2 linked regions of the Thermosynechococcus vestitus BP-1 genome follow. The protein of the gene in region 1 interacts with the protein of each later gene in a pairwise test. Links are inferred from orthologs where the notes say so. Each region holds a gene or a part of one and is shown on either strand. Other genes may lie near its edges.

Region 1 (5,355 bases):
CAATGTGGCGGCAGTTGGATTTTCAGCCACGGCCTGCAATCCTTTCCCCATGCGCGTCCCTTTCACCCAATAGGTCAGGGCAATCATCAAAACCACGGCCACGGCAAAGATAATCAATTGGCTAGTGCGCAGGGTAATGTCCCCCCATTGCAGGGTAAGGGGCAATCCACCCCAGAGTTGATCGGGATAGGTATAGACTTCGGCACCCACTAAATACTGGATCAAGTTGGTGAGGAAAACGGCAGCGCCAAGACTGGCCACCACCGTCAAGAGGGTATCGGTGCCCTGCTGCCGCAACGGTCGAAAGACAATCCAGTCAATGCCCACCCCCAACAGCCCACAGCCAAGGGCACTCAAGGCCAAGGCCGGGGCAAAGGGCAAGGCAACGGGAAGCTGCCCATTGGCCAACAGGCCATTAAAGCCAAAGCGTCCTCCCAAGAGGGCATAGGTGAGATAAGCCCCAAGGGCAAAAACAGCGCCGTGAGCAAAGTTAATGATGCCCAAAATCGAGAAGACAAGGGTATAGCCGAGGGCAAAAATGGCATAAACACTCCCTGTGGCTAGTCCATCCACAAGGACTTGCAAGGCGTTGGTTACCACCTACGATCCTTCCACTAGGGCACGATAATCCGCTGCTGAGAGGAGTCCCGTAGGGAGGGTACTGACTTGCACCTTCACCAACCACCCCTCACCATAGGGATCTGCGGCAATTTGCTCAGGGTTGTCAATGACGGCTTGATTAACGGCAATGACGGTTCCCCCAAGGGGCGCATAGAGATCCTCAACGGCCTTGACCGATTCAATTGTGCCAAAGCGTTCGCCGGGTTCTAGGGCATCGCCAACGGCAGGCAACTCGACAAAGACGATATCCCCCAGTTGATCCACAGCAAAGGCACTAATGCCGAGGGTAGCCGTGTCGCCCTCAAGGCGCAGGTACTCATGGCTGTCAAGATATTGCAGGTCCTCAGGATAGGTGAGTGTCATAGTAGATTCCAATCCATCAGGGGCGATCGCTGGCACGGGCAAGGCGCACCGCTGTTACAAAGGCCACTAAACCAAGGGGTGCACTGAGGAGCAAAATTACGGTGGTGGGCACAGTTCCCAACTGGGCTTCCCCAGAGCTCAGTTCAAAAATGCAACCCACTGTGGCGATCGCTGCCACACAGGCCCCCACTAAGTATAGATAACTTTTGGCCACAGACCATGCTCCTCAGGGTTAGGCAGCAATGGGACGCACAGCACTGGCGGTAAACCCATGCTCCTTGAGTTCATGGCGCAGCAGCGCTTGGTTTTCCACGCGATCGACAAACATCACCCCCGTTAGGTGATCAATTTCATGCTGGATCGCACGGGCAAGCAACCCACCCGCCATGATCACTTGGGGACGACCCCACTCATCTTTGTAGGAGACCTCCACCATGGCCGGACGACGCACCTCTAGGTACACCCCAGGAATACTGAGGCAGCCCTCTTGGCAAACCTCCAGTTCTTCACTGAAGTCCTTAATGACCGGGTTAATCATCACCAAGGGCTCCGCTTCAGGGTCATCGGGATGAATATCGATGACGAGAATTTGCTTATTGATGCCCACCTGCGGTGCCGCTAAGCCAATGCCATCGGCACTGTACATCGTTTGGAGCATTTTCCGCGCAATATCGCGGATACTGTCATCCACTTTACTGACCCGTTTGGCGGGTTGACGGAGCACGCGATCGCCCAAATAGTGCAGTTGTAGGGGCGGATTTTTTAACTTTTTCTTTTCGACAGCCAGAGATGCAGCCATAGGACACGCCGAGTTAACACAAAAAATAACAAAGTTTAATCCCCTTTTAGCCTAACGAATTTTCAAGGCTCTAGGCTACTTTTCCGTCGAGGCGCTGCTGACACTGGGCAAGAGGCGTTGTTGCTCCTCAAGGGCAGCTTTATAGCGTTCCACATCCTGCTCAAGGTGGGCAATTTGTTCATCGCGGGCTTCCATTTCCACCCGAATTGTAAAGAGGCGCTGTACCTGTACCCAGACGTTAAAGACCCAGGCAAAGACGGCACCAATGCCCATCGCTATAATGAGTTCAATGCACAATGGCGCTTGAATGACTTTCCCTTCAAAGAACTTGATACTAACGGGTTCAGTATTTTGAATACTAAAGAGAACTAAGCCCAAGCCAATGACAAATATCATCAAGAAGTTCAGTTGTCGCATAGGGCATCCTGTAGCCAATCTAGTCATAGATAGAGATTGTCGCATCGGGCATCTTGCCAGCGACCAACAATCTTGGGTTCATCATACCACTGTAGTTAGTCCTCAATCACCGAGTGACTGATTTCTACTGCTTGGACATCAATGGTGCCGGGGGGAGCGAGTCGTTGAAACTGGCGATCGCGTACCATCAGCATTTCGCCACAGGCAGGGCATTGGGTCTGGGTATTATTCAAACTGCTAAATTCAAAGCCACACACTGGACAAGCCGCCGTCACCAACTGCCAGCGCAACCAAAGTTGCAAGCCCGCAAAAAGGAGCACCGGCGTCAACATTAAGATTAAGAACAGCACCAGAAAGGATTGCACTAACCAGCCTAGCCCCAGTAGCCCCAGCAACCAAGTAACCAGCAACACACTGAACCAAAAACGTAGGGTGGGGTTTAGGGTAAATCTTAGGGACATTGGCTTCCCTCCAAGGGCATTGTCGCTATTCTAGCGTAGTCGCGGGTGTATCCTAAGAAGCAGGCCTGCTGTCCAGCTATGGTAATGCCCTATACTCTCCATGCCGAACGTACTCGCGTTGAGGTAATCCCAGAGCGCGGTGGCCTCATTAGTCGCTGGCAGTGGCAAGGCCATGAGCTGCTGTACTTAGATCGGGAGCGCTTTGCCAACCCTCAGTTCAGCGTGCGCGGCGGTATTCCCCTCCTGTTTCCTATTTGTGGCAATTTGCCCGAGGATGCATTTCACGACAATGGCCAAACCTACCACCTCAAGCAGCACGGCTTTGCCCGGGACTTGCCATGGCAGGTGCTCGATCAGCGGCAACATGTCTTGAAACTGGGATTGCAAGATACCCCAGCCACGCGCCAAGTCTATCCCTTTGCCTTTCATCTGACCTTAACCTATACCCTTGCTGCTGATGCCTTGGCGATCGCCCTTGAGGTGGCTAACCCCGGTGACATCCCCTTGCCCTTTAGCTTTGGCTTGCATCCCTACTTTGCCGTTGCTGACAAGCACCAATTGCAGTTCGACTTGCCGATCCATGCCATGGTGGATCAAAAAACCCAACAACCCCTGACCTTTAGCGGCACGTTTGACTGGAGTGCAGCAGAACTCGATTGGGCCTGTCGCCCGCTCACGGGTCAAGTGGCTCGCGTCTTTGACCTGCAACAACAGTACTGCCTGACGCTCCGCTACGATACAGCGTTTACAACCCTCGTCTTTTGGACGGTTCAGGGGAAACCCTACTACTGTCTAGAGCCTTGGACTGCCCCCCGCAATGCATTGAATACGGGGGTGGATCTACTGCACGTGCCACCCCAGAAGCACCTGACCCTTGGCGTTGAGATTGCTGTTGCTCCCCTTTAGGGAGAAAATAAGAAAGTTTTCACACATGCGACCATGTACCCCGATTTTCAGACTTTTTGTCAGCTTGCCGAGCAGGGTAACTTTATCCCCCTCTATGAGGAGTGGGTGGCGGATATGGATACACCTGTGTCGGCTTGGTATCGGGTCTGTCGCGATCGCCCCTACAACTTTTTGCTCGAGTCCGTCGAGGGAGGCGAACAACTGGCCCGCTACAGTCTCCTCAGTTGTGATCCCCTGTGGGTACTGGAAACCCGCGGCAACCAAACCACCCAAACCCATCGCGATGGGTCAGTTACCAGGTTTACCGGCAATCCCTTCACCATTTTGGCCAACTGCCTTGCACCCTATCAGCCGGTGAAGCTAGCGCAACTGCCGGGGGGCATTGGTGGTCTTTTTGGTTTTTGGGGCTATGAACTGATTCAGTGGATTGAGCCACGGGTTCCCATTCATCCTGCCACGGCAAGGGATTTGCCTGACGGGGTGTGGATGCAGGTGGATCAAATCCTGATTTTTGATCAGGTGAAGCGAAAAATCTGGGCGGTGGTCTATGCCGATACCCGTGAGACGGACTTGAAAACAGCCTATACCCACGCGAGCGATCGCCTAGAGCGGCTTTTGCGTAAACTGCAAACCCGTATTCCCCCTGAGGCCACTCAGCTCCATTGGCAACCCAGTCGTCAGATCCCCAGTTACACTAGCAACATTACCTCCGAAGCCTTCCGTACCAATGTGGCGCGCGCTAAGGACTATATTCGTGCGGGGGATATTTTCCAAGTCGTTCTCTCCCAACGCCTCAGTGCCACCTACCGCGGCGATCCCTTTGCCCTCTATCGCTCCTTGCGCCTGATTAACCCTTCCCCCTACATGGCCTACTTTCAATTTGGCACGTGGCAGATCATTGGCTCTAGTCCAGAGGTCATGGTTAAAGCCGAGCACCATCCTGAAAACGCTGGCTCTCTCCTTGCGACTGTGCGTCCTATTGCCGGTACTCGCCAGCGGGGGCACACCTACACCGAAGATCAGCAGCTTGCCGCAGAACTCCTTGCCGATACCAAAGAAGTGGCCGAACACGTCATGCTGGTTGATTTGGGGCGCAATGATTTGGGGCGCGTGTGTCGTCAGGGGAGTGTCAGCGTTGAAGCCTTTATGGTGATTGAGCGCTATTCCCATGTCATGCACATTGTCAGTAATGTGGTGGGTGAACTATTGCCTGATAAAACGGCATGGGACTTACTCCAAGCCTGTTTCCCCGCTGGTACAGTCAGTGGTGCCCCCAAAATTCGTGCCATGGAAATTATCTATGAATTGGAGGGTTGCCGCCGTGGCCCCTACTCCGGTGCCTATGGTTACTATGACTTTGAAGGTCAACTCAATACAGCGATCGCCATTCGCACAATGGTGGTGCAACCCCTGACGGACCATCAACATCTGATTCATGTGCAAGCGGGTGCTGGTATTGTTGCCGACTCCGATCCGCAGCGGGAATACGAAGAAACCCTCAACAAAGCACGGGGGCTGTTGGAAGCGATTTCTGCCCTGACAACAAAACCTTAACCCAATCTTGAACCAAGGATTATCTCATCTTTACGTTAGCCCCTTAGCCTAGTAAAGAGTTTTAGCGAACGTTACCCAGAACCCAAACCCTGGGAATGTTGGCAGAACAACCCATCTCTCAGGCACACACCTAAGGGCTGGTTCCTTTGCTCGAGGTTCTACCGCCATGGCAAACGTCTCCACCGCTGCAGTCACTCCTCCTGTGGATGGACGCTGGCGCTCCTCCTTGCGGGT
Region 2 (4,778 bases), 1.7 Mb from region 1 along the record:
GTGCCCAATCTCTTTAATCAGGCACAACAACTCATTGCCCGTCTGCCGGAATGGTTTAACTCCAGTCAACGCCGACTCTTGGAATTTGGCCAGTGGGTGGACTCCCTCAATCTGCCGGTGACGGTGGATGTGGATGCCCTTGCCAATCAACTGTTGGAAAAACTTAAGGATCAATTGCAAAGCTTAGCTCGCGAGGCGCTGAATTTAATTTTGGGCACCCTCAGCAGTGCGGTGGATGTGCTGATTAACCTGATTTTGACGGTTGTGCTCACGTTTTATTTGTTGCAGCACGGTGATGAATTGTGGAATGGTCTCCTCAGTTGGCTACCCAATACGGTCCGCCCCACGGTTTCAGAAACGATCCGCCGCAGTTTTGAGAGCTATTTTATTGGTCAGCTGGTACTAGGGCTGTGCATGGGGATTGGCTTGACCACGATTTTCATTTTCCTCAAGGTGCCCTACGGACTGCTCTTTGGTGTCATTATTGGCGTGATGGCCTTGGTGCCCTTTGGCGGCACGGTGGGGATCATTTCCATTAGTTTGCTGGTTGCTCTTCAGGATGTTTGGCTCTCCCTCAAGGTGGCCGGGTTTGCTTTTCTCTATCAGCAGTTTTTGGAGAATGTGGTTGCGCCACGGATCATTGGTAGCTTTACGGGCTTAAATCCGGTTTGGGTTTTTTTGGCGATCCTGACGGGCGCTAGGGCTTCGGGTTTAGTTGGGGTTCTCATTGCAGTTCCGATCGCGGTGGTGATCAAAACCTTCCTTGTGAGTGTGCGATCGCGCCTCAATAGCGAGGAAGAGGCGGACGCCACCGTTGCCCTCCCCAATCATCCGCCCCCCGTACTGCCTGCTTCTTCCTCAATGAAGCCATCCTCAGTGGAGTAGGACAATGCTGCGTGCCCTTCACCCCGGAATTCTCACCTCCCTTGTTTTAATCAGTACAACAGCCGCCATTACCCTAGTTACGGCTTTTATTGGCTACCACCTAGGGCGAGACTCATTACGCGGTGTCTCCCAGCCAGTGGTGAATCCCATCCTCGGCAGTGCCGTGAAGACCAAGGATCAAACCCAAGGGGAGCGATCGCCCATTCTTGACGAGGCACAGATCATTGCCCAAACTAAAGCCCGCATTGCCGAAATGACTGAAGGTTCTAGCGATCGCAAGATTGTGCCTGCTCCCACCACTGCCAATGAACCCCCAGCAGCGGAACCAGCAGTGAGTCGAACACTGCCTATCGTCGCTGAGGATCAGGGGGTACGCCTAGAAATTAGCCGTGTGGACACCCTTGGCCAAGATTTAGCCCTGCAGGTTAGCTTGAAAAACGATAGTAGCCAAGGGGTGCAGTTTATTTACACCTTTCTTGAAATCACAAATGATAAAGGTGATCTTTTGAGTGCCCTCACCGAAGGCCTACCGACGGAATTGCCCGCCGGCAGTGATCTGGTCAAGGGCACGATTCTGATTCCCAAAAGCCTCCTCAACAATACAAAAACCTTAACACTGCGCCTTGCCAGCTATCCAAATCAGGATGTGCAATTGCAGGCGGCCAATATTCCGGTGGAGTAGCTATGGCTGCTGCTGAATTGGTTCAAAAATGGTTGAGTGCTCGCGATTGGGTGCGGGTGCGGGCAGATTTGAGGGGCAAGACCACGTTTATCGCATGGCAGGGAGCCGTGTATAGCTTTGTTCCCCAAGAGCGTCGCCGTCACCTCTTCAACATTCTTGGCATGAGTGCCGCTCGCTGTTTGCCCCATCCCGAGGGAGGGTGGTATTTTCTTTCCCGTGAATTAACGTTTTATCTGGATCCAGAAAATGGCTCCCTGTGCGATCGCTGGCATAATCCTTGGATAGGGGCCGTAGTTCCCGTGATTCCCGTTGCCAATGATCCTGTGCAGGGGCTATTTCGCCGTGAGGTGCCTGCGCAAGTGGGTGAGCAAACCACGACGTTTCAGTTTGATCTGTTTCCCTACTACGACAATCCCTTGGCTAGCGATCAGCGGTTTCAAGCCTACAGCCCCCAGCCCATCTACCAAGCCGCAGAACTCTTTAAGCTAACGGTGGCCACGGCCGATTTACAACAAGATACGCCGACGATTACCAATGTCCATTTGTGTTGGAGTCGGATTGGTCCTTGGTTGCCTTGGATGAAGATGGGCGATCGCCCCGGTTATCTCATCTATAGCGCGACCGGCTGCAAAGCCCTGACTGTGGAAGACTTACCCCCTCTCCTACAAGAGCAATTAGAGCGACTGCCCCAATACCGTGAAGCCCCCAGGGAATACCGCGAGGGGGCAGATATGACCTCGTGGCTGTATTTTCAGGAGCACTTCGAAGCCTATTTAGAAAAGCTGGGGGAGCCATCACCTGATCTTGGGCGATCGCCCCCTGAACCGACTGATCAATGAATCACTGACTGGTGAGAGGAGCGTCCTTTGCGGGAGTTAAAGAAGTCCTTGGGCAATCAGGGATTCAGCAATTTGCACCGCATTCAATGCCGCCCCCTTGCGAATTTGATCCCCACACAGCCACAGTTCAAGGGCATTGGGTGCGGAAATATCTTGGCGCAGCCGCCCCACAAGCACCGCATCCTTCCCTGTTGCCTCTAGGGGCATGGGGAAATAATTGCGCTGCCAATCCTCAACAAACTGCACCCCCGGCGCTTTTTGCAGGCGATCGCGGGCCTCTTGCACGGGAAAAGGCTCAGCAAACTCAACATTCAACGCTTCTGAATGGGCACGCAGTACCGGCACACGCACACAGGTAGCCGTTAGCCGCAACTCTGGGGCATGGAAAATTTTGCGGGTTTCATTGACCATCTTCATTTCCTCTTGGCAGTAGCCCTGCTCATTGAGGGGAGAATTGTGGGGAAAGAGGTTAAAGGCCAAGGGATAGGGAAAGACCTCAGTACGCGGCGGTTGTCCCTTCAGAATATCAAGAGCTTGATCCTTGAGTTCTTGCATAGCCTTTGCCCCCGCCCCACTCGCGGACTGATAGGTGGCCACCACAATGCGCCGAATCGGTCGCACCTGATGCAATGGCCATAGCGCCACGGTCATCAAAATGGTTGTGCAGTTGGGATTGGCAATGATGCCTTGGTGGGTTTTTAGATCGTCAGGGTTGACCTCTGGCACCACTAAGGGCACGTTGGGTTCCATGCGATAGGCACTGGAATTATCAATGGCGATCGCTCCCCCTTTGAGGGCGATCGGCAGCCACTGCCGCGACACACTTGCCCCCGCCGAAGCCAGAATGAGATCCAACCCTTTGAGGGTCTGTTCACTCACCGCCTCTACAGGCAGGACAGTCTCACGAAACGAGAGGGTTTGACCCGCAGAACGGGGCGACGCCAACAGCCGTAGCTCTGCCACTGGAAACAACCGTTCCGCCAAAATTGCTAAAATTTCCGTGCCAACCGCACCTGTGGCTCCTAAAATGCCAACCCGTAATCCCTGTGCCAAAACCATTACTCCTAGAAATATAAGCTCATTTTATGATCGTTGCAGGTGAAGAAGTAACAAGGCATCGCATTTTGAGAATTTTATTTTGGGAATTTTATTGTCGTATCTATAATGGCTATAGCCAATTTTGACCACAGCCTCTGGACTCCCCCACAGGAATCGCCAGCGGCAGGACTCGATGAATGATCTGGAGGCTGGGATCGTGAAAACCCCACAACGGTATCTCTCTCCCATGGTCTTAGCCTTTTGGGGACTTTTCAGCGGCAGTGTCTAAGCCAGATGACCCCAACCACCAATGGCACTGGCACTACCGTCAGTGATGAAGGAGCGCTGATCCTGATGACAGCATTTTATGGCAACTTGAGAACTGCTCCGATTAAAGCAGAGGCCCTGCGACAGCCGCAGCTTGCCATGATCCATCAGCAGGTTGTGGTTGAGGAGAGTCATCGGCACAGTGCTGGACTGTGGGGAGCGCTTTCGATTCCTTTACCCCAAGCAGTTCAAACGAGGGGTGGCCGTCTACTTTCCCATGCATCCTTTTGGGCAGCCTTTACGATGATTGGCAGTCCTTGGTAGCTCTAGGGGCAATTTCTGCTTCACCCATCCGTGAGAATACGGGTACTGGAACTCAGTTTGGTTGTTGGTGGATTGATGGCGCTGGGGAGGGTTTGCATCAGGTTTGCCATTTCCAAGGCATTGAGGGCATATTCCCAGCCTTTATTGCTTTTAATACCCGCCCGCTCAAGGGCCTGCTGCATGGTGTCAGTGGTGAGGATGCCGTAGATGATGGGCACCCCTGTTTGCATTGAGGCAGTGGCAATACCTTTGGTGACTTCAGCAGCGACATAGTCAAAGTGGGGGGTTTGGCCACGGATCACCGCCCCTAGGCAAATAATGGCAGCGTAGCGACGAGTAGCCGCCAGTTGAGCTGCCACAAGGGGAATTTCAAAACTACCGGGTACCCAAGCATAGTCCACTTGGGAACCGTGGGGATTGGGATCAACGCCATGACGACGCAGGCAATCTTGGCAACCCTCTAGCAGCTTGGTCGTAATCAGATCATTGAAACGGGAAATCACAATGCCAAAGCGAGGCGTTCCCAGAACTTGATAGGTGCCTTCAAAAACAGCCATAGGTGGAGGTGCCAAATCTTACCCAAAAGAGTATAACCTGCAACGGCCTAGGAGGAGCGATCGCCTTGCTCCACGAGGAAGTCTTGGGACTGCCACTGCTGCACAATACTGGTTAACTTGCTAACAAATGGGTCAGAACCTAAATCAGGGTGAAATTCACTGATTCCTGTATTGCTGGGTGTCTCT

Evidence for each region. Proteins that work in one complex are often made in the same cells at the same time.
Region 2: the proteins of def (region 1) and TLL_RS00340 interact in binary tests that used the Escherichia coli proteins (3 or more experiments, as listed by UniProt). The link is inferred for Thermosynechococcus vestitus BP-1 from one-to-one orthologs.

What each region holds. Positions count from the first base shown.
Region 1 is NC_004113.1:1,753,869-1,759,223, reverse strand. The notes cover bases 1-2,701. They hold def (peptide deformylase), read right to left. Parts: upstream 1,784-2,701; coding sequence 1,217-1,783; downstream 1-1,216. Other genes in these bases: TLL_RS08500 (hypothetical protein), read right to left, coding at 2,296-2,661; TLL_RS08505 (LapA family protein), read right to left, coding at 1,859-2,200; TLL_RS08515 (hypothetical protein), read right to left, coding at 1,001-1,198; gcvH (glycine cleavage system protein GcvH), read right to left, coding at 601-984; TLL_RS08525 (branched-chain amino acid ABC transporter permease), read right to left, coding at 1-600. In the rest of the region: TLL_RS08495 (aldose epimerase), read left to right, coding at 2,740-3,567; trpE (anthranilate synthase component I), read left to right, coding at 3,601-5,121; TLL_RS08485 (Crp/Fnr family transcriptional regulator), read left to right, coding at 5,288-5,355. UniProt on the Escherichia coli protein: Removes the formyl group from the N-terminal Met of newly synthesized proteins. Requires at least a dipeptide for an efficient rate of reaction. N-terminal L-methionine is a prerequisite for activity but the enzyme has broad specificity at other positions.
Region 2 is NC_004113.1:61,405-66,182, reverse strand. The notes cover bases 1,455-4,324. They hold TLL_RS00340 (aspartate-semialdehyde dehydrogenase), read right to left. Parts: upstream 3,466-4,324; coding sequence 2,443-3,465; downstream 1,455-2,442. Other genes in these bases: ribH (6,7-dimethyl-8-ribityllumazine synthase), read right to left, coding at 4,056-4,324; TLL_RS00335 (CHAT domain-containing protein), read left to right, coding at 3,739-4,035; TLL_RS00345 (DUF1838 domain-containing protein), read left to right, coding at 1,570-2,406; TLL_RS00350 (hypothetical protein), read left to right, coding at 1,455-1,567. In the rest of the region: TLL_RS00355 (AI-2E family transporter), read left to right, coding at 1-885; more of TLL_RS00350, read left to right, coding at 890-1,454; more of ribH, read right to left, coding at 4,325-4,592; TLL_RS00325 (hypothetical protein), read right to left, coding at 4,640-4,778.